3 regions of the Mesorhizobium sp. C399B genome follow, and region 3 is predicted to be linked to each of the others. Evidence: predicted binding sites of a transcription regulator. Region 3 holds the regulator's gene; each other region holds the start of a gene.
The links. Region 3 encodes LexA, which represses DNA repair genes until DNA is damaged. Its sites were predicted from a motif close to TGTTCNNNNTGTGTTCNG; they were not measured.

Region 1: the regulator LexA is predicted to act here: its motif matches at 4,879-4,896, upstream of NLY36_RS25100 (PA0069 family radical SAM protein).
Region 2: the regulator LexA is predicted to act here: its motif matches at 3,524-3,541, upstream of NLY36_RS12965 (helicase-related protein).

Annotation. Positions count from the first base shown of each region.
Region 1 is NZ_CP100472.1:5,300,612-5,308,315, forward strand. Features, by position in the region: gene NLY36_RS25070 (AtpZ/AtpI family protein) at 1-271, shown strand, start outside; gene NLY36_RS25075 (F0F1 ATP synthase subunit A) at 337-1,095, shown strand; gene NLY36_RS25080 (F0F1 ATP synthase subunit C) at 1,161-1,385, shown strand; gene NLY36_RS25085 (F0F1 ATP synthase subunit B) at 1,478-2,077, shown strand; gene NLY36_RS25090 (F0F1 ATP synthase subunit B) at 2,088-2,579, shown strand; gene rnhB (ribonuclease HII) at 2,804-3,499, opposite strand; gene NLY36_RS25100 (PA0069 family radical SAM protein) at 3,650-4,804, opposite strand; gene NLY36_RS25105 (glycosyltransferase) at 4,954-5,457, shown strand; gene NLY36_RS25110 (hypothetical protein) at 5,710-6,684, shown strand; gene NLY36_RS25115 (GFA family protein) at 6,674-7,105, opposite strand; gene moaB (molybdenum cofactor biosynthesis protein B) at 7,223-7,704, opposite strand, start outside.
Region 2 is NZ_CP100472.1:2,713,758-2,721,461, reverse strand. Features, by position in the region: gene NLY36_RS12965 (helicase-related protein) at 1-3,368, opposite strand, end outside; gene phbB (acetoacetyl-CoA reductase) at 4,063-4,788, opposite strand; gene NLY36_RS12955 (acetyl-CoA C-acetyltransferase) at 4,918-6,102, opposite strand; gene phaR (polyhydroxyalkanoate synthesis repressor PhaR) at 6,405-7,019, shown strand; gene NLY36_RS12945 (GNAT family N-acetyltransferase) at 7,065-7,241, opposite strand; gene NLY36_RS12940 (GNAT family N-acetyltransferase) at 7,255-7,533, opposite strand; gene NLY36_RS12935 (rhodanese-like domain-containing protein) at 7,572-7,704, opposite strand, start outside.
Region 3 is NZ_CP100472.1:25,387-33,090, reverse strand. Features, by position in the region: gene kynA (tryptophan 2,3-dioxygenase) at 1-413, shown strand, start outside; gene kynU (kynureninase) at 520-1,767, opposite strand; gene NLY36_RS00150 (GntR family transcriptional regulator) at 1,935-2,699, shown strand; gene lexA (transcriptional repressor LexA) at 2,906-3,688, shown strand; gene NLY36_RS00140 (ComEC/Rec2 family competence protein) at 3,682-6,138, opposite strand; gene arr (NAD(+)--rifampin ADP-ribosyltransferase) at 6,251-6,667, opposite strand; gene gltX (glutamate--tRNA ligase) at 7,130-7,704, shown strand, end outside.

The sequences.
Region 1 (7,704 bases), 1.3 Mb from region 3:
AAGACGGCCGGATCAGCTCGAGGGGAATGACGGCGCGAAGGCGACGGCCGGATATGGCCAGGCGCTCAAGCTGTCCAGCGAGTTCATCGCCGGGATAGTGGTGGGTGTGGGCCTTGGCTGGTTTCTGGATCGCGTGGCGGGAACCTCGCCATGGGGTCTGGTCGTCGGCTTGTTGCTGGGCTTTGGCGCCGGCGTGCTCAATGTCCTGCGTTCGTCAGGTGTTGTGGCGGAATTCGGAAAAAGCGAGAAGTCGCACGATCCGAAAGAATGAAATGGCGCGCCGCCAATGGCGCACAAGGACACTTAAGGCCGCTCGCGGTTTTGACGGGGATGTAAATGGCTGCTGACAAGGTCGATCCGATCCACCAGTTCCATATCGTCAAGCTGATTCCGATCAATATCGGCGGCTATGACCTGTCCTTCACCAATTCGGCTCTGTTCATGGTCGCGACCGTGGCCATTGCATCGGCGTTTCTTTACCTCTCGACCGCAAGCCGCAGCCTTGTTCCCGGCCGCCTGCAGTCGGTTTCGGAAATGGCCTACGAGTTCGTCGCGAACATGTTGCGCGATGCAGCCGGAACCCAAGGTATGAAGTTCTTTCCCTTAGTGTTCTCGCTGTTCATGTTCGTGCTTGTTGCCAATCTGCTTGGCCTTTTTCCTTATTTCTTCACCATCACCAGCCACATCATCGTCACCTTCGGCCTGGCCGCGCTGGTGATCGGAACCGTCATCGTCTATGGCTTCATGAAGCACGGTCTGGGCTTCCTCAAGCTTTTCGTGCCGAAGGGCGTGCCCATCCTGATGATGGTGCTTGTCGTTCCGATCGAGGTGATTTCCTTTGTCTCGCGTCCGGTCAGCCTATCGGTTCGTCTGTTCGCCAATATGCTCGCCGGCCACATTACCCTGAAGGTGTTTTCCGGGTTTGTGGTCAGCCTGAGTGCGCTCGGCGCGCTCGGCGTTGCGGGATCGATCCTGCCGCTGGCGATGGCTGTGGCGCTGACCGCGCTGGAGTTGCTCGTGGCGCTCTTGCAGGCATATGTGTTCGCCGTGCTCACCTGCATGTACCTGAATGATGCGCTGCATCCTTCGCACTAGATAGAATTTCCGGCATCCTTCGCCGGATGGAATTGCAACGAATTACAGATCCAAAGGAGTTTAAAATGGACGCAGAAGCAGCAAAGTACATCGGCGCCGGTATCGCTTGCCTGGGCATGGGCGGCGCGGGCATTGGCCTCGGCAACATCTTCGGCAGCTACCTGGCGGGCGCCCTGCGCAATCCGTCGGCCGCCGATGGCCAGTTCGGCCGCCTGATTTTCGGCTTCGCCGTGACCGAAGCTCTGGGCATTTTCTCGCTTCTCATCGCGCTTCTCGCCCTGTTCGGCTGAGCCCCTGTTCGGCCAATTATCGGTCGGACGAGCATTGGGAAGAATTGGCTGGCCGCATTCCTGCGGCCATGCCTGATATCAGGGGATAGTCCATGTTCGTGACATCTGCGTTTGCGCAAGAGTCCGCACCCGCCGCTGAAGGCGCCCACACCGGTACCGAAGGCGACACGCATTCCGGCACCGGCGTGCCTGCCGAGGCGCACGGCACGTTCCCGCCATTCGATCCGGCGACGTTTCCGTCCCAGCTTCTGTGGCTGGCGATCACGTTCGGGCTGTTCTATTTGTTCCTGAAGAAGGTGGTGATGCCGCGCCTTGGCGGCATCATCGACGTCCGCAGCGATCGCATCACGCAGGACCTCGACCAGGCCGCCAAGCTGAAGGGCGAGGCTGACGCCGCCGTTGCCGCTTACGAGCAGGAACTGGCGGAAGCCAAGGCCAAGGCCAACGCGATCGGCCAGCAGGCCAACGACGCTGCCAAGGCTGAAGCCGAGGCTGCCCGCAAGAAGGTCGAGGCCGCTCTCGACAAGAAGCTCGGCGAGGCCGAGGCCAGCATTGCTTCCATCAAGGCCAACGCCATGAAGGAAGTCGGCACGATTGCCGAGGACACCGCTTCAGCCATCGTCGATGCGCTTGTCGGCGGCAAGACGAGCAAGGCCGAGATCTCGGCTGCGGTCAAATCCGTGGCCCGGTGAGGAGCACATCATGGACGCCACATCTCTCGCAACGCTTTGGGCAACGGTTGCCCTCGTCATTTTCCTCGGCGTTGCCGTTTACATCAAGGTGCCAGGCCTGATCGCCAAGTCGCTCGACGCCCGTGCGACCAAGATCAGCGACGAGCTTGCGGAAGCCCGCCGGTTGCGCGAAGAGGCCCAGCAACTGCTCGGCCAATACCAGAAGAAGCGCAAGGAAGCAGAGCAGGAGGCCGCAGCCATCGTCGCTGCCGCCAAGCGCGAGGCCGACATGCTTGCCGCCGAGGCGCACAAGAAGACCGAAGACTATGTCACCCGCCGCACCGCGCTTGCCGAGCAGAAGATCGGCCAGGCCGAGCGCGAAGCCGTCGCCGAAGTGCGCGCCAGCGCCGTCGACATCGCCGTCGAGGCGGCCCGCGCGCTGCTTGCCGGCAAGATCGACGCCAAGGCCGGCGCCGACCTGTTCAAGTCCGCGCTGCAGGACGTGAAGGCCAGGCTGAACTGAGCGGCGTTAACTCGCTGACATCAAGCCGCCCCGGCAACTTGGCGGCTTTTTTGTTGAGCGCGGACAATCTGCCCCCTTGAGGGGGAGATGTCGCCAAAGGCGACAGAGGGGGTCGGTGCGACCGGGCGCGACGCTCTTTCTGCGGCCAGTAAGGGCTAGCGCTTCACGCGCGGCGACCCCCTCTGGCCTGCCGGCCATCTCCCCCTCAAGGGGGGAGATTACCATTACTCCAACCCGGCGAAGCTCTCTTCCTCAACCACCTCAACTCCACCCAGCCTGAACGGCGCGAATGACGCCCGGTGCAGCCTTGCCACCGGACCATGCGCTTCGATCGCGGTGCGGTGCCGCACGGTGGCGTAGCCCATATGGACTTCGAACCCGTAGCGTTCGTGGTGGCTGCCGCAGCCGCACATCATGCGGTCGCGCATCACCTTGGCGACAATCGAGGCGGCGGCGATCGATTGCGAGCGCTGGTCGCCCTTGATCAGCGCGCGGCCTTCGCAGAGGAGGCCCGGCGGCACATCGCGGCCATCGGCCAGCGCCAGCTTCGCCTGGATCGGCAGGCCGGCAAGGGCGCGGCGCATGGCTTCCAGGCTGGCCTTGAGGATGTTGCTGCCGTCAATGCCTTCGGCGCTGACCGAGGCCATCGACACGCCGAGCGCTGACCCCAGGATTTTCAGGAACAGCGCCTCGCGCTGCAAATGGTTGAGCCGTTTGGAATCGTCGAGCCCGTCGGGAATGTTGGCGGGATCGAGGATCACGGCCGCCGCCACCACCGGCCCCGCCAGCGGACCGCGGCCGGCCTCGTCTATGCCTGCCACCGGCCACAGGCCTTCGGCCATCGCCTTCGTCTCGAAGGAGAAATCGGGCTTTTCGACGATTTCGAAAAGAAGCGGAGAATCGGAACGTGCGCGAGCCATGTTGCGGCGAGGTTCGCATCGGCTCCGATTCTCCGCAAGTCCCTCCAGGGTCGAGTGGGGCAAGACCGGGAGGGCACCGTCTGCAGGCCGGGGGACAGGCCGGACGGGATTCTTGGGTCGCCAGCCACGAGGGCAGGGCAGGCGCTACTCTCAGAGCAGCATCAGCTGCTCGGTCGCCTTGGCGGCGGCGACAAACTGGTCGGTTCGGAGCGTGCGCCGCTCGGCGTTGAGGCCGAGCCGCTTGGCCGTGATCTCGAAGCGCCGGCCGATCTGCCAGGCATAGGGGCCAGCGCCTTTCATCCGCTTGCCCCATTCCGAATCATAGTCCTTGCCGTCGCGCATCGAACGGATCAGCGACATCACGTGCCGGTAGCGGTCGGGATAGTGGCGCAGCAGCCAGTCCTTGAAGATCGGCGCCACCTCGAGCGGCAGGCGCAGGATCACATAGCCGGCCTCGCGGGCGCCTGCGGCGCGTGCCGAATCGAGGATGCGCTCCATCTCCTGGTCGGTCAGGCCGGGAATGATCGGCGCCACCATGACAGAGGCCGGGATGCCGGCATCGGAAAGCTGCCGGATCGCCTCAAGCCGCTTGGTCGGCGTCGACGCGCGTGGCTCCATGGTGCGCGCCAGCATGCGGTCCATCGTTGTCACCGACAGCGCCACCTTGGCCAAGCCCCGTTCGGCCATGCGCGACAAGATGTCGATGTCGCGCGTCACCAGATGGGATTTGGTGACGATGCCGACCGGATGGCCGCGCGCCTCCAGCACTTCGAGGATCTCGCGCATAATCCGGTATTGTTTCTCGATCGGCTGGTAGGGATCGGTGTTGGTGCCGATCGCGATGGTGCGCGGCTGATAGCCATCCTTCGACAGTTCCTTGTCGAGCAGCCGCGCCGCATCCGGCTTGGCAAACAGCTTCGCTTCGAAATCCAGCCCCGGCGACAGGCCCATGAAGGAATGCGTCGGCCGGGCGAAACAATAGACGCAGCCATGCTCGCAGCCGCGATAGGGGTTGATCGAGCGGTCGAAGGAAATGTCGGGCGATTCGTTGCGGGTGATGATGGTGCGCGGCTTCTCGACCTGCACTTCGGTCTTGAACGGCGGCAATTCCTCCAGCGAATTCCAGCCGTCGTCGAACACATGCCGGCTGACCGGCTCGAACCGGCCGGACGGGTTGATGCCCGCGGAACGGCCGCGGTTGCGATCCGGACGGACGCGCATGCCGCTCTGTTCGATCATCGCATTGGCCATCTCGGCTCGCCCTGCTCCGAAAGCAGCAATGTCCGCACGCACGATATGTTCCATTTTGGCCCTTTCCCAAGGACTGTCGGCTGGCTGTCGAATCGCTCTGTTCATGAAAATAATCCTATTTCGCTGATGAGAACAAAGCAAGAACTTTTTCGTTGGCCATGCACAACTGGCGCTGGGCCGGGCTTTCCGCTATTCGGCTAAAAATGCTCAGCGTTCTCATCGAAACCCGGGATGACGAAGAAGGCCTTGCCCGCACGCTCGCCTCGTTGATCGGCGGCGCGGTCGAGGGCGTGGTGCGCGATGTCATCGTCTGCGACACCGGCTCGACCGACCAGACGCATCGGGTTGCCGATCATGCCGGCTGCCACTTCGTGGCCGGCGGCATTGCCGCGGGAATCAGGCAGGCGAAGGGTGACTGGCTGCTGTTTCTGGAACCCGGCGCAAGGCTGGCGGAGGGCTGGATCGACGACGTTGTCGCTCACACGGCGCGGCAAACCATGCCGGCGCGCTTTTCCCGTGCGCGCGGCAGCCGCACGCCGTTCCTGTCACGGGTGTTTTCGGGCAACCGGGCGCTGGCCGAAGGGCTGGTCATCAGCAAGCGCCAGGCCGCTGCCCTGTCGAAGAACGCGCACAGCGCCGAAGCCCTTGCGCGCGGTCTCGCCACCAGGCGGCTCGACGCCGAAATCTGGCTGGCGCCGAAGAAGTGATGTTTCTCCCTTTTCCCGTTCCCAGGGAGAAGGGTGCCCGAAGGGCGGATGAGGGGCAGCGTCGGCGTCTCATCCGCATTGGCACGGTCGCAGCACCATCCCTCTTTTTCGCCGCAAAAAGCTATTGTGCATTGCACAAAAGCTGACGCGGGATTAGCATTCCGTTGATGCGGGATATCGGGGTTTGGGTAGTGCCGGAGCGGTAAGCAAGCGCCGCGTCGTCGTTGCTGCCGTTCATATCTGAGGACCCCGATGAACCTTTCGTCCCCTGACAAATCCGGCGCCCCCAGTCTGGAAGCCATTGCCCGCAACGGCAGCCTGCTCCGCCGCATTGCGGTGCGTATCCCGACCTATCTGTCCGACCTGCGCGAAAATCCCGCATGGCTGCCGATGTTCGTGCTTGCCCGCACCATGCCGGCGCGCAAGCTGCACTGGCTTGGCGCCAAAGCCGCGCGCCCCGCGCAGAGTGCCGGAGCGACGATGTTCAGGGGCGTCGACCTCAAGTCGATCGTCGCGGCGCTGCGCACCGATGGCCTGTTCTCCGGACTGGTCCTTCCGCAGGCAATCCACGAAGAGGTCGCCAGCTTTGCTCAGAGCACGCCGTGCTTCGGCAATTTCGACCGCCGGCTCGAATTCATGCCCGGAGAACACGCAGAAGCCGAGAAGCGGTTCGGCCGCTCTTTGCTCAGCGGACACTATTTCGAGCGCGTCCTCGGCTGCAAGGCGGCACTCGCCATCCAGAACGACCCGCTGCTGTTCGACATCGCCCAGCACTATCTGGGCGGGCAGGCAAAGCTGATCACCACGCGTGTGTGGTGGAGTTTCCCGACTGGCGAGGCTTCCGACGCCGACAAGAACCTTGCCTCGCTCGGCAAATATCATTTCGATCTCGACGACTGGCGGATGCTGAAATTCTTCTTCTATCTGAAACCCTGCGATGCCGGCACCGGTCCGCATGTCTATGTCAAAGGCAGCCACAACAGGCGCAGTCTCAAGCACCAGCTGACGCTGCTGGTCGGCCATCCGGCGCAAGACGTGCTCAAGGTCTATGGCGAGGACAGCCCGGTCACGCTGACCGGCGAGGCCGGGCTCGGCTTCGTCGAGGACCCGTTCGGCTTCCACATGGGCACCGTGCCGTCCACCACGCCACGGCTGATGATGGAGGTCGGCTTCGGCGTCTCGCCGCCCTCGCGCCGCCGCTTCCACGGCGAACCGGTCATCCGCTGAGGCCGGAGCGGATCTCGACCGGCATCCAGCGCGCTTGCCGCCGGGCAATGCGACCCTCTTTGTTCTCGGCATCATAGTCCATTGGGACCGGCTCGCGGTTGAACCGCGGCCGGTCATCCAGCGCATTGACGATGACGATCGCTCTCGGTTCGCCGTCGGTGGTCACAGCAGCGACATAGACGCCGCAGTCGCGGCAGATGAGATAATCGGCGGTGCGCAATCCGAACCGGTATCGGTGCAGCCGCGCCTCGTCCTCGACCGATACGATCAATCGGCCCTGCGGATCGGCGGCGGCGCGCGAACCATGCTTGACGCAGAACGCGCACTGGCAGGCGCGGATCTCCATCTCGGCCGGCTCAATTCCGGTTTCGAAGGTCAGGTGGATGTTGCCGCAATGGCAGCCGCCGCGATACGCAGTCATGGCATCTTTTCGCCTCAAGGACTTAGTGGCAGATTACCCGCCTGGCGGCCTTCAGGAAATAATCCTTTCGCCGGCGCAACCGCCATTCTGCCTGACAAGGCAGCGCTTTGCCTTGGTTTACGAGGCGGCCTTGCCGCGCCGCAAATGCTCGTCCAGGCGCGGCATGATCTCGACGAAGTTGCAGGGCATGTGGCGGTAATCGAGCTGCGGCTTCAGGATGCCGTCCCAGGCGTCCTTGCAGGCGCCGGGCGAGCCCGGCAGCACGAAGACGAAGGTGGCGTTGACGACGCCGCCCGTCGCTCGGCTCTGCACTGTCGAGGTGCCGATCTTGTCGTAGGAAATGCGGTGGAACACTTCGGAAAAGCCATCCATGCGCTTCTCGAAGATCGGCTCCAGCGCCTCCGGCGTCACGTCGCGGCCGGTAAAACCGGTGCCGCCGGTGGTGATGACGACATCGATGTCTTCGTCGCGCGACCAGCCCAGCACCTTGTCGCGGATTTTCTCCCGGTCGTCGGTGACGATGTCGCGCGCGGCCAGGACATGGCCGGCCTCGGCGATGCGATCAGCCAGCGTCTGGCCGGATTTGTCGTCGGCAAGGC
Region 2 (7,704 bases), 2.7 Mb from region 3:
CCGCCTTTCCAGTCAGGCCGGCCCTCGCGCGGACGCTCGCCTTGCGGCTTGCCGTCGCGGCGCTGTTCGCCCTCGGCCTGCGGCTTGGGCTTGAACTTCGAACGGTCGAAACGTGGCTTGGCGGCACCGTCGCGCTGGTCGCGCCGGCCCTGATAGGCCGGCCGCTCGCCCGTTGCCGGCTGTCCGCCGGCAGCGTCGGCCGGCGCATCGGCGCGGGCAGCCTGGCCGTTACGCGGGCGATTGTCCCGGCCTTGACGATGGCGCGGGCGCTGCTCGAAACGACCCTGCCGCCACAGCAAGATGGGCTTTGGCGCTTCGGCCTCGGGGACAGGCTCAGCGCTTCCACCCTCCCCCTCGTGGGGAGGGTCGGCGCGCAGCGCCGGGGTGGGGGCAGCGCCGGCGTCGGCGGTTGCGCCTGCATCGGCTACGCGGTCTGCACTATCGGTTTCGTCAGCGCTGTCACCCCCACCCGCGTCGCTTCGCGCCGCGACCTCCCCCATCGAGGGGGAGGTAAAAGCGTCGGCGCTTTCGGTGACAGTGTCGTCAGCCTCTGCAACGGCCGGAGCGTGTTCTTGCGCTGCAGGCTCTGCAGTTGTTTCGTCGATGGCTGGGACCTCGGCGGTAGCTTCAACGGCCGCAGCTGGCTCCGAACCCTCGGCAGGCGCTTCCGGCTGAGCGTCTGCAACAGCCTCCGATGCGACTTCGGCAACGGGCTCCTCAGCCGCAACCTCAGTGGCGGAAGCCGCATCCGGCTCCGAACTGTCGGTCGGCGCTTCAGCGACAGCTTCGCCTGCAGCGGCTTCCGCCGTCTGGGCCTGCTCGGCCTTCGCTGCCGCTTCCGCCAGCTTTGCCGCCGCGGCTTCGCGCGCGGCATTGTCCTGCGCTTCCAGCCGCGCCTTCACCTCTGCGGGCGGCTTCGGCTCGGCGCGATAGCCGAGACCTTTCAGGATCTCTTCCATGTCGTCGGCGGTGGCGCCGAGGATGGACATCATCGGCGGCGTCACCATGAAGGACTGGCCGTCATAAGCGCCGTCGGGGCGCTGTCCCAGACCGGGCTTCCAGTTGGTCGCAGGCCGGATCAGGTCGGCCAGCCGTTCCAGAATGTCGATGCGCACGGCGCGGCGCCCGAGATTGCGGTAGCCGGCGAGCCTGTAGAAGCTCTTGTCGAAGGCCGGGTCGATGACCACCGATGTGCGGCCGGAGGCCAGCGCGTGCACCACGTCGCCAAAGCCGGGCTTGTCCTTGCCGTCGTTCTTCAGCGCCCACAACAGCGTAATCAGTCCGGCGGGCGCCGGCTTGATCAGCGCCGGCACGAAGACGTGGTAGGCGCCGAAGCGCACACCGAGCCGGCGCAAGGCGGCGCGACCCTCCTGGTCGAGCGACTTCATTTCCTCGGCGATGTCGCGGCGGTTGATGAGGCCGAAATGCTCGACGAGCTGGAAGGCGATGCCACGGCCGATGCCGGCGATCTGCTCGGCATTCTTCAAGTCGACCAGCGGCTTCAGCAAGGATTCGATCTGGAAATTGACGAAACGCTCGGCGCGCGCGGCGACCTTGTCTCGGGCGGGGCCGGTCAACTGCTCGTCGGCCAAAAGCACCAGGCGCGGCTTCAGCGCGTCCTCGCCGGCAACCAGCGTGCCGATCGGCGCGCCGATCCAGCGCAGCGTGCCGTCGGAGCCGAGCGCAAGGTCGCCATTGGCGCAGGCGCCGAAGCGTTCGGCACGCGCCTCGAACTCGGCGGCCAGCGCTTTTTGCGCTGCCGTACGCACGGCCTTGGCGTCTTCGCCGCCGGCGCTCTGGTCGGCGGTGAAGCGGAACCCTTGCAACTCGCCGACATGATGGCCTTCGACAAGGACGGTTCCGGTAGGACTGATTTCGGCTTCAGGCATTGTATTTTCTCTAAGGCGCCGCATGAGGACGGAAGTCCTGCGGTCTACAAACCGTTTCGTCAACCGCTCATGCAGCGCATCCGACAATCTGTCTTCGATTTCGCGCGTCTTTTCCCGCCAGTGTGCCTGATCGGCCAGCCAGCCCGGCCGGTTGGACACGAATGTCCAGGTGCGGATCTGCGCAATGCGGTGCGACAGCGTGTCGATGTCCCCCTCGGTCGTATCGGCGCGGCGCACCTGCTCGGCCATGTAGTTCTCGTCGACATGGCCGTGTTTGGCGAGGTCGGTGTAGATAGAAGCGATCAGGTCGGAGTGCTGGGCCGGCGCGATCTTGCGGTAGTCCGGCAACGCGCAGGCTTCCCACAGCAGCGCGACGCGCTTGGCATTGGTAGCCAGCGCGCGGATGTCCTCGTCGCGGGAGAGATGTTCGAGCGCCTGCGCATCGACCGCCGGCAGCGCGCGCGTCAGGCCTTCGACCGGCGCGTTGGCCTCGATCGAGCGCTTCAGCGCGTCGAGGCTGGCGAAGTCGAAATGCGCGGTGCGCCATTGCAGCACCTTCACCGGATCGAACTCGTGCCCCTCGATGCGCTTGACCAGTTCCTCGTCCAGCGGATCGACCTGGCCGGTGACGCCGAAGGTGCCGTCGCGCAGATGCCGGCCGGCGCGGCCGGCGATCTGGCCGAGCTCGGCCGCCGTCAGGTTGCGGTACTGGTAGCCGTCGAATTTGCGGTTCTGGGCGAAGGCGACATGATCGAGATCAAGGTTGAGCCCCATGCCGATGGCGTCGGTGGCGACGAGATAGTCGACGTCCCCTGCCTGGAACATTGCCACCTGGGCATTGCGGGTGCGGGGCGACAGCGCGCCTAGCACGACCGCCGCTCCTCCTTGCTGGCGGCGGATCAGCTCAGCGATGGCATAGACCTCGTCGGCGGAGAAAGCGACGATCGCCGTACGCCGCGGCAGGCGGGTCAATTTCTTCGAACCGGCATAGGCCAGGTGCGACAGGCGAGGGCGCGTCACCACCGAGACGCCTCTCAGCAGCTTTTGCAGGATGCCATGCATGGTGGCCGCGCCGAGCAGCAGCGTTTCCTGGCGCCCGCGCAGGTGCAGGATTCGGTCGGTGAAGATATGGCCGCGCTCGAGGTCGCCGGCGAGCTGCACCTCGTCGATGGCGACGAAGGCAACGTCGGTCTCGCGCGGCATGGCTTCGACGGTGCAGACCGAATATTTCGCGCCGGGCGGCTGGATTTTTTCCTCGCCGGTGATGAGCGCCACCTTGTGGGCGCCGACCTTTTCGCAGACGCGGGCATAGACCTCGCGCGCCAGAAGGCGGAGCGGCAGGCCGATAATGCCGCTCTCATGCGCCACCATGCGCTCGATGGCGAGATGGGTCTTGCCGGTGTTGGTCGGACCCAGCACGGCAGTCACGTCGCGGCCCGACAGGATCAGCGGCTCGGTGTGTTTCGGCTGGATGTTCATCGGCCTGGAGATGAGGCTTTCTGCATCGTGTTGTCGGGAGCGCGCCTCGCGTGGCGCGTATGACAGGCGACACATAGGGATTTCAGGCGCGAAGCGAAAGCGGAATGTTCCGGCCGGCAATCCCACGGTTCGTCTTTGAGGTCTCAATTAACAGTTGGAACGAGTCTGGAACGAATCGGCGACGAATCAGTGACTCCGGCAGATTCAGCTTTTGTTCACGGCTACATGTGGATTTTGCGAGGCTGAGTCTCACCATATGCTGAATCGCGGAAACTGGCCCGATTCCTGCAAGGCGACCATTGGCGTTAACCTTTGCCGGCGGGGCATCGTCGTGATCCGATACGCCTCGGCCAACATTATGAAATTGTTCAATTTTTCTTAATCGGCCTTAACCATTTGCCGGTGATTTTCGGCGTTGGTCGTTAACGTTGCGCTCAAAGCCGGAACGAATCGGCGATCAATCAGCGATGGCGGGATTTTCCTGGTTTGTTCACCCCAACATGTTGTGTTATCCACAGCTTGTCCACCGAGAATTCACAGCTTGCGAACCGGGTTTTGCACAGGGCGCCTGGAAATCGTTAATCTTTGCGTGCCGGAACGGGTCAATGTCTAGCGCGCAGCCCGGAACATCGCCGGCCGGCGATGAAAAAACGGGCCATAAGCCGGCCCGTCCTACCGGGCGAAATGCTGTCGTTCAGGCGAAATACTGGCCGCCATTGGCTGTGATGGTCGAGCCGGTGATGAAACCGGCGTCCTCAGAGGCGAGGAAGACGACGCAACGCGCGATCTCTTCCGGTTCGCCGAGGCGGCCGACCGGGATCTGCGGAATGATGCGTTCATTCAGCACCTTCTCGTCGATCGCCTTGACCATCTCGGTGGCGATGTAGCCGGGGCAGATGACATTGACTGTGATGCCCGCGCGCGCGCCCTCCTGCGCCAGCGCCTTCGAGAAGCCGATGTCGCCGGCCTTTGCGGCGGAATAGTTGACCTGGCCGGCCTGGCCTTTCTGGCCGTTGATGGAGGAAATGGTGATGACGCGGCCGAATTTGCGGTCGCGCATGCCGCCCCACAGCGGATGCGTCATGTTGAAGACCCCAGACAGATTGGTGTCGATGACTTCCTTCCACTGCTCGCGCGTCAGCTTGTGGAACATGGCGTCGCGGGTAATGCCGGCATTGTTGACCAGCACCGAGACCGGGCCGAGATCGGCCTCGACCTGTTTGATTCCGGCGGCACAGGCGTCGTAGTCGGCGACCGACCATTTGTAGGCCTTGATGCCGGTTTGTGCGCTGAACTTCCCCGCTGCCTCGTCATTGCCGGCATAGTTGGCTGCAACGGTGTAACCGGCATTCTTCAGGCCGATCGATATGGCGGCGCCGATGCCGCGCGATCCACCGGTGACGAGCGCTACTTTGGTCATTGAAAGTTCTTCCTCCCTTTGGTCGGAAGAAGGGAATAGGGAGTAGGGAATAGCGAGTAGGGATCGATATCCCGCCGCGCTGCTCCTTCTTCCCCATTCACTACTCCCTATTCACTACTCACTTCTCTTTCACAGCGCTTCCACGCACAGAGCGACGCCCATGCCGCCGCCGATGCAGAGCGTGGCGAGGCCCTTCTTGGCGCCGCGGCGGCGCATCTCGAAAACCAGCGTGTTGAAGACGCGGGCGCCCGACGCGCCGATCGGATGGCCGATGGCGATGGCGCCGCCATTGACGTTGACGATCGACGTATCCCAGCCCATGCCCTTGTTGACGGCGCAGGCCTGCGCGGCGAAGGCTTCATTGGCCTCGACAAGGTCGAGGTCCTTGACCGACCAGCCGGCCTTCTCGAGCGCCCGCTTCGAGGCGGGAATAGGTCCGGTGCCCATGATCGCCGGATCGACGCCGGCCGTCGCCCAGGATGCGATGCGCACCAGCGGGGTGATGCCGCGCCTTGTGGCTTCAGCCTCGCTCATCAGCAGCGCGCCGGCGGCGCCGTCATTGATGCCCGACGCGTTGGCGGCGGTCACGGTGCCGTCCTTGTCGAAAGCCGGCTTCAGCTTGGACATGGCGTCGATGGTGGCGCCGTGGCGGATGTACTCGTCCTGGTCGACGACAGTGTCGCCTTTCCTGCCCTTGATCGTGAAGGCGACGATCTCGTCCTTGAACTTGCCGGCCTTCTGCGCGGCCTCGGCCTTGTTTTGCGAGGCCAGCGCAAACTGGTCCTGGTCGTCGCGGGTGATCTGGAACTGGCGGGCGACGTTCTCGGCGGTGTTGCCCATGTGGTAGCCGTTGAAGGCGTCCCACAACCCGTCCTTGATCATGGTGTCGATCATCTTGTAGTCGCCCATCTTGACGCCGGCGCGCAGGTGCTCGGCGTGCGGCGACAGCGACATCGATTCCTGGCCGCCGGCGATGATCACAGTGGCGTCGCCGGCGGCGATCTGCTGCATGCCGAGCGCGATGGCGCGCAGGCCAGAGCCGCAAACCTGGTTGAGCCCCCAGGCGGTGGTCTCCTTGGGCAGGCCGGCATTGATCGACGCCTGGCGGGCGGGGTTCTGGCCCTGCGCGGCGGTCAGCACCTGGCCGAGAATGACCTCGTCGACTTCACCCGGCTCGACGCCGGCGCGCGCCAAAAGCTCCCTGATGACGACGGCGCCAAGTTCATGCGCCGGGGTGGCGGCGAAGGCGCCGTTGAAAGAGCCGACAGCCGTGCGTGCGGCGCTGGCAACGACGATTGAATTGGAAGCGGACATTTTTCTCTCCAGACTTCGAGGTGTCGTGTTCTTGGGGGCTTGTTGGGACTTTTCTTGCCCGTTCCACACCCCAAGTCAAACCGGAAATGGGCATGCCGGCCAAGCGCCGCAAGCAGGGCGTGAGCGGCCGGCGGGATCGCCCAACGTTTGCTGCGCAGCATAATTGGCCGGCCATGCAGCAATAAATGATGCCGCACTGCACAAAGCGCTTGGAATTATAGAGCTTTTGCGCATATCCTTAAAAATGGCGCAATCGTTACCGGCGGCTTACTCAGGCGCGCCGGTGTCCCGGGAGGATGCTGATGGCCGCGAAAGACGACCCTATCATTATCAAGAAATATGCCAATCGCCGGCTCTACAATACCGGCACCAGCACCTATGTGACGCTCGAGGATCTGGCCGAGATGGTCAAGAAGGGCGAGGAGTTCACCGTCCAGGACGCCAAGACCGGTGACGACATTACCCATCCGGTGCTGACGCAGATCATCTTCGAACTGGAGAACAAGGATGGGCAGAACATGCTGCCGATCCCGTTCCTGCGCCAGCTGATCGCTTTCTATGGCGACCAGATGCAGCAGATCGTGCCGAGCTTCCTCGAACAGTCGATGATGGCCTTCTCCAAGGAGCAGGAGCGGTTCCGCGAGCAGATGAAGGGCGCGATCGGCAAGTCGCCGCTGGATGTGATGAAGATCGCCACGCCGATCAAGGCGCTGGAAGAGCAGACACGCCGCAACATGGAAATGTTCCAGAACGCGATGCGCCTGTTCACGCCCTTCCCGACCGCCGCCACAAATGCTGCGGCCGCGGCTGCACCCGAGCCGGCCCGCAAGGACGTCCCGGAAAAGAGCGGCGACGACCTTCAGGAACTGAAGCAACAGATCGCCGCCATGCAGCGCAAGCTCGATACGATGTCGTAAGCGACCGCCGCATGGTCGACCGCCCTCAGTTGGTCGAGGCGGCCGTCACGGGTCGATTTTCAGCTGCCACGGTTCCCAGATATCGTCGGGCTGGCCGTCGAGCGAGCGGTAGAAGGCTTTGGCCGGCGAGTTGGATTTCAGCACCGTCCATTTGATGGCGGAGGCGCCAATGCTCAAAGCGTGTTGGCGAAGCTGTTCAACAAGCGCATGGCCGACCCCCATGCCGCGCGTCGCTTCAGTGACGTAGAGTTCCTTCAGCCAGACAACCGGCTTCAGGTCGTAGGTCCAGGGGGATGAGGTAGTGGACGGCGATGCCGACGATCACGCCCTCTCGCTCCGCCACCAACACGCCGAACCGGGGCGATGGCCCCAGCCCGTGCTCGATGAGGTTCGCTTCGGTGACGCGAAGCTTGTCGTCATAACCCTCGAAGACAGCTAGCGCCCGCATGAGGGCGAGCACCGCACCGACATCCTGGCGCTCGAATGGACGAATTCTAACCATCGCCTTCTGCATGCTTGCTCAGTCTTCAAGGCCGACCATATCGCGTGGCCTCACGCGTGCAAGACACCGGGCTCCTTGCCTGAAGCGAAAGGAAGGTCCTCGTCCTGCCAACCGGTTATGCCGCCGATCATGATCTTCACGGGACGACCGAGGCTGGCCAGCTTGAAGGCCGCCTGATCCGCG
Region 3 (7,704 bases):
TCGGGCCGCACAAGCACCGGCCCGATCTTACGGACAGGCTGGAAGCGATCCTGGCCACGCCGTCGCTGTACGACGAGGCGCTTCTGCTTTTGGCGCGCAATGGCTTCGACATCGGCGCCGATGCCGGGCGCACGGACTGGCGCGAGACGCGCGTCGAGAACGAAGACGTGCTGGCTGCCTGGCAAACCGTCTACCGCGACCCGCAGCGCTACTGGATGCTCTACGAACTGGCCGAGAAGCTGGTCGACTTCGAGGATTACTTCCGCCGCTGGCGCTTCAACCACGTCACCACGGTCGAGCGCATCATCGGCTTGAAGCGCGGCACGGGCGGCACCTCAGGCGCCTCCTATCTGAAGAAGATGCTGGAGGTTGTGCTGTTTCCGGAGCTCTGGACGGTCCGCACCCGGCTCTAGAGCATTTCACCGTTTAACGTAAACGGCGAAATGCTCTAGCTCTTTGATTTGACGCAATTGCGGACGGAAAACCGCTTCACACTTTTCCTGAAATTGCTCTAGTTCCTCAGGTGACCGCGGTCTTCACCGCGAAGCGGGCGTCCTGCCAGGCGCCGGTGCGCAGAATATCCTCCAGGACTTCGACCGCCTGCCAGACATCGCCATATCCGACATAGAGCGGCGTGAAGCCGAAACGGATGGTCGACGGCGCCCGGAAATCGCCGATCACGCCGCGCTCGATCAGCGCGCGCATCACCTGATAGCCATGCGGATGGAGGAACGACACCTGGCTGCCGCGCTGGCTGCCGTCGCGAGGACTTTCCAGTTCAAGCCCGTAGGCGCCGCATCTGGCTTCGACGAGCTGGATAAACAGGTCGGTCAGCGCGATGCTTTTTCTGCGCACCGCCGCCATATCGACGTCGTTCCAGATATCGAGCGCGCCCTTGAGCGCCCGCATCGACAGCACCGGCTGCGTTCCGCACAGGAAGCGGCGAATGCCGCTGCCGACGGCAAAGCCCTGCTCGAAGGCAAAGGGCCGCGCATGGCCCCACCAGCCGCTGAGCGGCTGGTGGGCATCGTCATGGTGGCGCTCGGCCGCGTAGATGAAGGCTGGCGAGCCCGGGCCGCCATTGAGGTATTTGTAGGTGCAGCCGACGGCGAAATCGGCATTGGCACGGTCAAGTTCGACCGGCAAGGCGCCGGCCGTGTGGCAGAGATCCCAGATGATCAGCGCGCCGGCGTCATGTGCCTTGCGCGTCAGCGCCGCCATGTCGCGCAACTGGCCGGATTTGTAGTTGACGTGGTTGACCAGGATGACGGCAACGCTGTCGTCGATCAGCTCCTCGATTGCGGCCGCGTCGACGCCCTCCAGCCGCAGCCGCGTTCCCGGCCGGGTCGAGGCGACGCCTTCGGCCATGTAGAGGTCGGTCGGGAAACTGTCGCCCTCGGCAACGATGACCGACCGATCCGGCCGCATGCCGAGCGCTGCGTGCAGCAGCTTGTAGATGTTGATCGAGGTTGTGTCGCAGACCACCGTCTGCCCATCAGCCGCGCCGATCAGTCGCCCGAGCTGATCTCCGAGTTCCACCGGCATGTTGAACCAGCCGGCGGTGTTCCAGGCGCGAATGAGATCGTGCGCCCATTCCTGCGTGGCGGCCTGCTGCAGTTCGCTGAAGACGACCGCTGACGCGGCGCCCAGGGAATTGCCGTCGAGATAAATCACGCCTTGCGGCAAGACAAAGCGTTCGCGCATGGAGCGCAGCGGATCGGCGGCATCCATTGCTTCGATTGTAGCGAGATCGGGTGTCGTGCTCATGATCCGGCGCCCCTCCATGGACAAACGCGCGCGGCGGAGCCTGCCGCCCAAACATGCCGGCGATCTTGAGTGGTCGCCCTTGAACTGTCAAACATTATATATAATTCACCCATTGAAAGGCTTTGATATATAATGATCCGCCGAGCGTTTATGTCTGATGGATCACGATGCTGGATGACGAGCAGACCTCGAAGACGGAAGCGGCCTATCGCCTGCTCAGGCGCGATATTCTTGCGACCCGGCTGGCGCCTGCCGCGCCGTTGAAGCTGAGCACGCTGCGCAACACCTACGGCATCGGCTGGACGCCGTTGCGCGAGGCGCTGTCGCGGCTGGAGGCGGAACGGCTTGTGACCGCCATCAGCAACCGCGGGTTTGCGGTCGCTCCCGTCTCTCGGGCGGAGCTCGAGGATTTGGCGCGTGCGCGGCTGGTGGTCGAACTGCCCCTGCTGGTGGAATCGATCGAGGAGGGCGACCGTGAGTGGGAAGACGCGGTCGTTGCCGCCCACTATCGTCTCTCACGGTGCGGGTCTGTTCTCGACGATCCATCGGATGATGCGGTCGACGCGTGGTACGAAAAACACGATGCCTTCCATGCGGCGCTGCTCAGTGCCGCGACATCCAGCTGGCTGCTGCGCTTCAATGCGACGATTTCCGACCAATTGCATCGCCATCACCGCTTTCTGGGTCTGGCCCCGACGCTGCGCGCCGCCGCCGGCCGCACGGATGGCCACCGGAAGGCCGTGGCGGCCCTGCGCGACGCCGTGGCGATCGAACACCATACCGCCCTGATGGAAGCGGCCCTCGATCGCGACGTCGAACGTGCGAAAACTCTGATGACCGCTCACATCGGCTACACGCTGCAGGTCTATGCCCAGAGTGAACCCGGCGCGGATGCTGCGCAGCCCCGTCCGAAAAGGAAGCGGCGATCGTAGCCGACGACGCAGGGCACTTTGTCTTCGTTTCACCCCGTTGCCGGCCAACGACTACGAGCGCCGCTCGGCGGTGCCGAACGTCACGCTGAACAAAACGTCAACACATTCATTAAACTTTAAAAGGTTGCGGAACACAACTGGAACAGATAGTGTTTGTTCTGGGTTTGTTTTTTCTGATTCTGGTTTCAGAACCCCTGGGGGCCGCGATGCTGACGCGCAAACAACATGAGCTTCTGATGTTCATCCATGAACGCCTGAAGGAGAGCGGAATCCCGCCGTCCTTCGATGAGATGAAGGAAGCGCTTGACCTCGCCTCCAAGTCCGGCATCCACCGCCTGATCACGGCGCTTGAGGAGCGCGGTTTCATTCGCCGGCTGCCGAACCGGGCGCGCGCGCTGGAAGTGCTGCGGCTGCCCGACTCGATCGCACCAGGCCTCAATGCGGCGAGGAAGTTTTCGCCGAGCGTCATTCAGGGCAGTCTTGGTCAAACCGGCCAAGGGCAAGGCGGCCAAGGACAAGGCGCGATGGGCCAAGGCGGTATCGGCCGCCAGATCAAGCCGGGCTCGCCGTCGCGTTCGATGTCGGCCGGCAATGACGACGCCGTTTCGGCGGTGTCGATCCCGGTGATGGGACGCATTGCTGCCGGTGTGCCGATCGACGCCATCCAGCATCAGACCCATTCGATCTCGGTGCCGCCCGACATGATCATGGGCGGTGAACACTACGCGCTCGAGGTCAAGGGCGATTCGATGATCGAGGCCGGCATTTTCGATGGCGACACGGTCATCATCCGCAATGCCGACACAGCCAGCCCCGGCGAGATCGTGGTGGCGTTGGTCGACGATGAGGAAGCGACCCTGAAACGCTTCCGCCGCAAGGGCGCCTCGATCGCCCTGGAAGCCGCCAACCCGGCCTACGAGACCCGCATTTTTGGACCGGACAGGGTGAAGGTGCAGGGCAAGCTTGTCGGATTGATCCGGCGCTACTGAGCCGGCTTGGGTTTGTACTTTTCACGCTGGTTGTAAGGCGGCAGGCCGCGCGCTTCGCGGGAGAAGCGGCGTTGCTCGTGCCAGGGGCGATACGGCTTGTCGACGGCGAAGCGGATGGTTGGCGCTGCAGCTGCCGATTGCGGATCGAAGAAGACGGCGGCGCTGCCGTCGCGGGCCAGCTGTTTCTTCGTCACGACCAGCACCAGCGGGTCGCGGCACGGATTGTAGGCGGTGGCGTCATCGATGACGATCAGGCTCGCGAAGGCACAGGCCGGCCGCGCCGTCTTGCGGTCTTTGGCAAGGGCTACAATGGCTCCGGAAGGGTGTCGGGCGATACAGAGATCGCCCATGCAATAGAAGGGCGACCCGGGCGGCAGATCGAGCGGATCGAGATCGAACCGCGTATCTGTTGCCTCGAAAATCTCGGGCGGGATAATGGTTTCGGCCCGCAGCGCCCGTTTCCAATTGTCCGTGGTGAATTCGTTGGAGCGTTCGCGGTTGAGGGCGAGTTCGCCGCCACCTATCGGCATGGCCACCAGATGTGCGTCCTCGGATATGAGCACGTCGGGCGTAAGCACCTGCGGCACCGTCAACAGGCCGGCCAGCGCGAAAGGCACGGCCGCCAGCCTGAGCCAGGTGGTGGCCATGGTGGCGATGACGAGGGCGACCGCCACCAACAGCACCGAGCGGATGGAGATCAGCCCGACGGCGTCGACCGGCGAGCGCTCGGAAATCCAGGCCGATATAGCGATCATCGCCATCAGACCCTTGCCCATCACATAGAGGAACGGCCCGTCGGCGCCGAACGGCATCGCCAGTGCGCTGAGCACGGCAAAGGGCATGACGATCAACGAAACAATCGGCATCACGGCCAGATTGGCGATCAGGCTGAGCGGCGACACACGCTGAAAATGCCAGATGGCGAACAGCAAGGTTGCACTGCCGGCGATGATCGAGGTCATGGCGAGGCCGCCCATGGCCAGCGCGAATTTTCGCGACAGGAAGCCGACGAAGGAGCGCTTTGCCAGCGGCGTTCTCACCTTGTCGGCGCGGTAATCGGCCCAGCCGGCATAGGCGCCGACAAGGGCGGCGGTGGCGGCAAACGACATCTGGAAGCTGGGACCGACCACCTCGTGCGGCGACACCAGGATGACGGCGATGGCGGAGATCGCCAGATTGCGCATGGTGAGTGCGGCGCGATCAAACAGCACGGCGACAAGCATGACCGCCAGCATGATGAAGCTGCGCTCGGCGGCAACCACGACGCCTGAAATAACGAGATAGGCGGCGATGGAGACGAGTGCTGCCACTGCTGCATATTTCTTGACTGGGCGGCGCGAAGAGAAATCGGGAAACAGCGCAAAGGCGCCACGCAGCAACGCCATGATGGTGCCGGCAACCAGCGCCATGTGCAGGCCGGAGATGGAGATGATGTGGTAGATGCCGGTGCGCCGCATCGCTTCGTTGACCTCGTCCGGGATGCCGGCGCGCACGCCGACAATCAACGCCGCGGCAATCTCGCCTTCGGCGCCGCCGATCTTGCCCCTGATATGGTCGGCAATGTTTTCGCGCGCGTTCTCGATTGCCGAGGAGAGCCGCGCGGCCAGCGGCGGCGGTCCCTGCGTAGCAATGGCTTTCGGATTGCCGAGAAAGAAGCCGCTGCCGCCGATACCGGTGAAATAGCTGTCGAAGGAGAAATCGTAGCTCTCCGGCCGCACCGGACCGGTCGGCGGCAACAGCCTGGCATAGCCGGTGATCAGGGAGCCGGCGGTCATATCGGCGGGAACGGTCCGCGCCGAGAGCCTGACCCGCTTCGGGGCGTAGCGCAACTCGGGGTAAGCGGTCGAAACCACGTCAAGCGTCAGCCTGATGCGCCCGCTCTCCATCTGTTCGAGACTGACGACGCGGCCGGTCAGCCGTGTCTGGATCTCGGAGCCGAGCATCTGCGTTCCGGCGCGCCAGGTCTCGACCTTGGCGGCGACGACGCCGAGCGCGCACAGCATCGCGGCCATGCAGAACAGATGCGTCCTCGGCCGAGGTCGCGTGGCGACAGCGCAACATGTCGCCAGCACCACAATGGCGATTGGCTGCGCAAAGCCGGGCTCGCCGGCCAGCGAGAAATAAATGATGACGCCGGCCGCCAGGAAAACCGGCACCAGCAGGAAGGCGACGCCCCGGTCGAGCTCCGTGTTGGCGGCCGCGGCAAGGCTGCGGCGGAGCGCGGGCCATGACGGACGGTGAAGCCGTCTGCGCAGGCGGGCGATAGATCCGGGCGCTGTGACTTGCGCCGGCAAGGCGTGACCGGGCAGCGCAGGCGCGACGCCGGGATGCGGCTCAGGCAGCGCGAGGGGCAGCGGCTCGGCATAGGGACTATCGGCAAACAGCGAGCGTTCGCTGACGCTTGCCTCGGCGCCTTCGCCTTCCTTCGTGCCCCGGCCACGTCCAGCCATCGGGTCTGCCCCTTGCGCCCCAGACCTCCTATGCTACATGAACGCGCAAAGCGCGAAAGTCCGTGCGGTCGCGTCCACCGCGCCGGAATTGACCATCACTCGCCAAGGACGCTCAATCCTCAATCATATCCCGGCCCTCCGCCCTCAGGCGAGCAAGCCCATCGTGCATTGCCTTCAATTGTTCGGGTGTATGACCCTGCCATTCAGCGAGCTCCCCCAGGATGAGTAACGGATCACGGGAGCGGTAGGATTTCGTCGGATTACCGGGAAATTTTTTATCGGTCAGGTTAGGGTCATCCATGAAAAACCCCGTCGGCTTTACGATGTAAATCCTTTGACGACCGTCACCCGTTGCAAGCTCTGCTCCCCAGATGGCGGCTTCCAGTGTCTGGGTGAAATAGATCCATGACAGTGGTTTACCTCTGAAATTGGAAGGGTGGCCGACGCTCAGCAGATCCCCGGGTTTCAAATCCGCCCGGGTGCCATGGTAGAACGGATCACCCTCCGTATGGTCAGCGTTTCTGGTCATCGGTAGTCCTTCTTTCAATCATGCTTCCTTAGTGGCGAGACCGGACTGCACACAGTTGCGGTGTTCACGATAATGATTGCAGAAAGGTCAATATGCGTGACCAAGCCAACGCTGTCACGGCGGCGTTGTAGTCGGGCAGTGCCGCATCCGTGAAGAAATGTCCGCTCGTCAGAGGAGGCTACCACCGTCGCAGCGATGTTCCAGGCACTGTGACGGACGCTGCAGCCGAATGAAACCCAGACATTGACGCTGCTGCCAAATGAGGTTGCGCGGAGGTGCGAACAGATTTTGTGCTACAAGGCTCCGGCGCCCGTTGACGCAACCGATAATTGGCGACGTGCCCCGGCCTCATCCAGCCATCGGGTCTGCCCCTTGCGCCCCAGACCTCCTATGCTACATGAACGCGCAAAGCGCGAAAGCCCGCGCGATCACGCCCCGCTTTCCAAGGTTCCCGAGAGTTCCATGTCCGACACGGTCGTCACCCGTTTTGCCCCCTCGCCCACCGGCTATCTGCATATAGGCGGCGCGCGCACCGCACTGTTCAACTGGCTGTACGCCAAGCACACCGGCGGCACGATGGTGCTGCGCATCGAGGACACCGACCGCGAACGCTTCAACGAGGCGGCGACACAGGCCATTCTGGATGGGCTGACCTGGCTCGGCCTTTCCTGGGACGGTGAGGCCATATCGCAGTTCGAGCGCGCGCCACGCCACCGTGAGGTGGCCGAGGAGCTGGTGCGCCTGGGCAAGGCCTATTACAGCTACGAGACCCCTGCCGAGCTCGAGGCGATGCGCGAGGCCGCACGCGCCAAGGGCTTGCCGCCGCGCTACAATGGCGCGTGGCGCGATCGTGCCCCCTCGGAGGCGCCTCCCGGCGTCAAGGGCGCCATCCGCATCAAGGCGCCGACCGAGGGCGAAACCGTGGTGCACGACCGTGTGCAGGGCGAGGTGCGCTTCCCCAACAAGGACCTCGACGATTTCATCATTCTGCGCTCGGACGGCAATCCGACCTACATGCATGCCGTCGTCGTCGACGA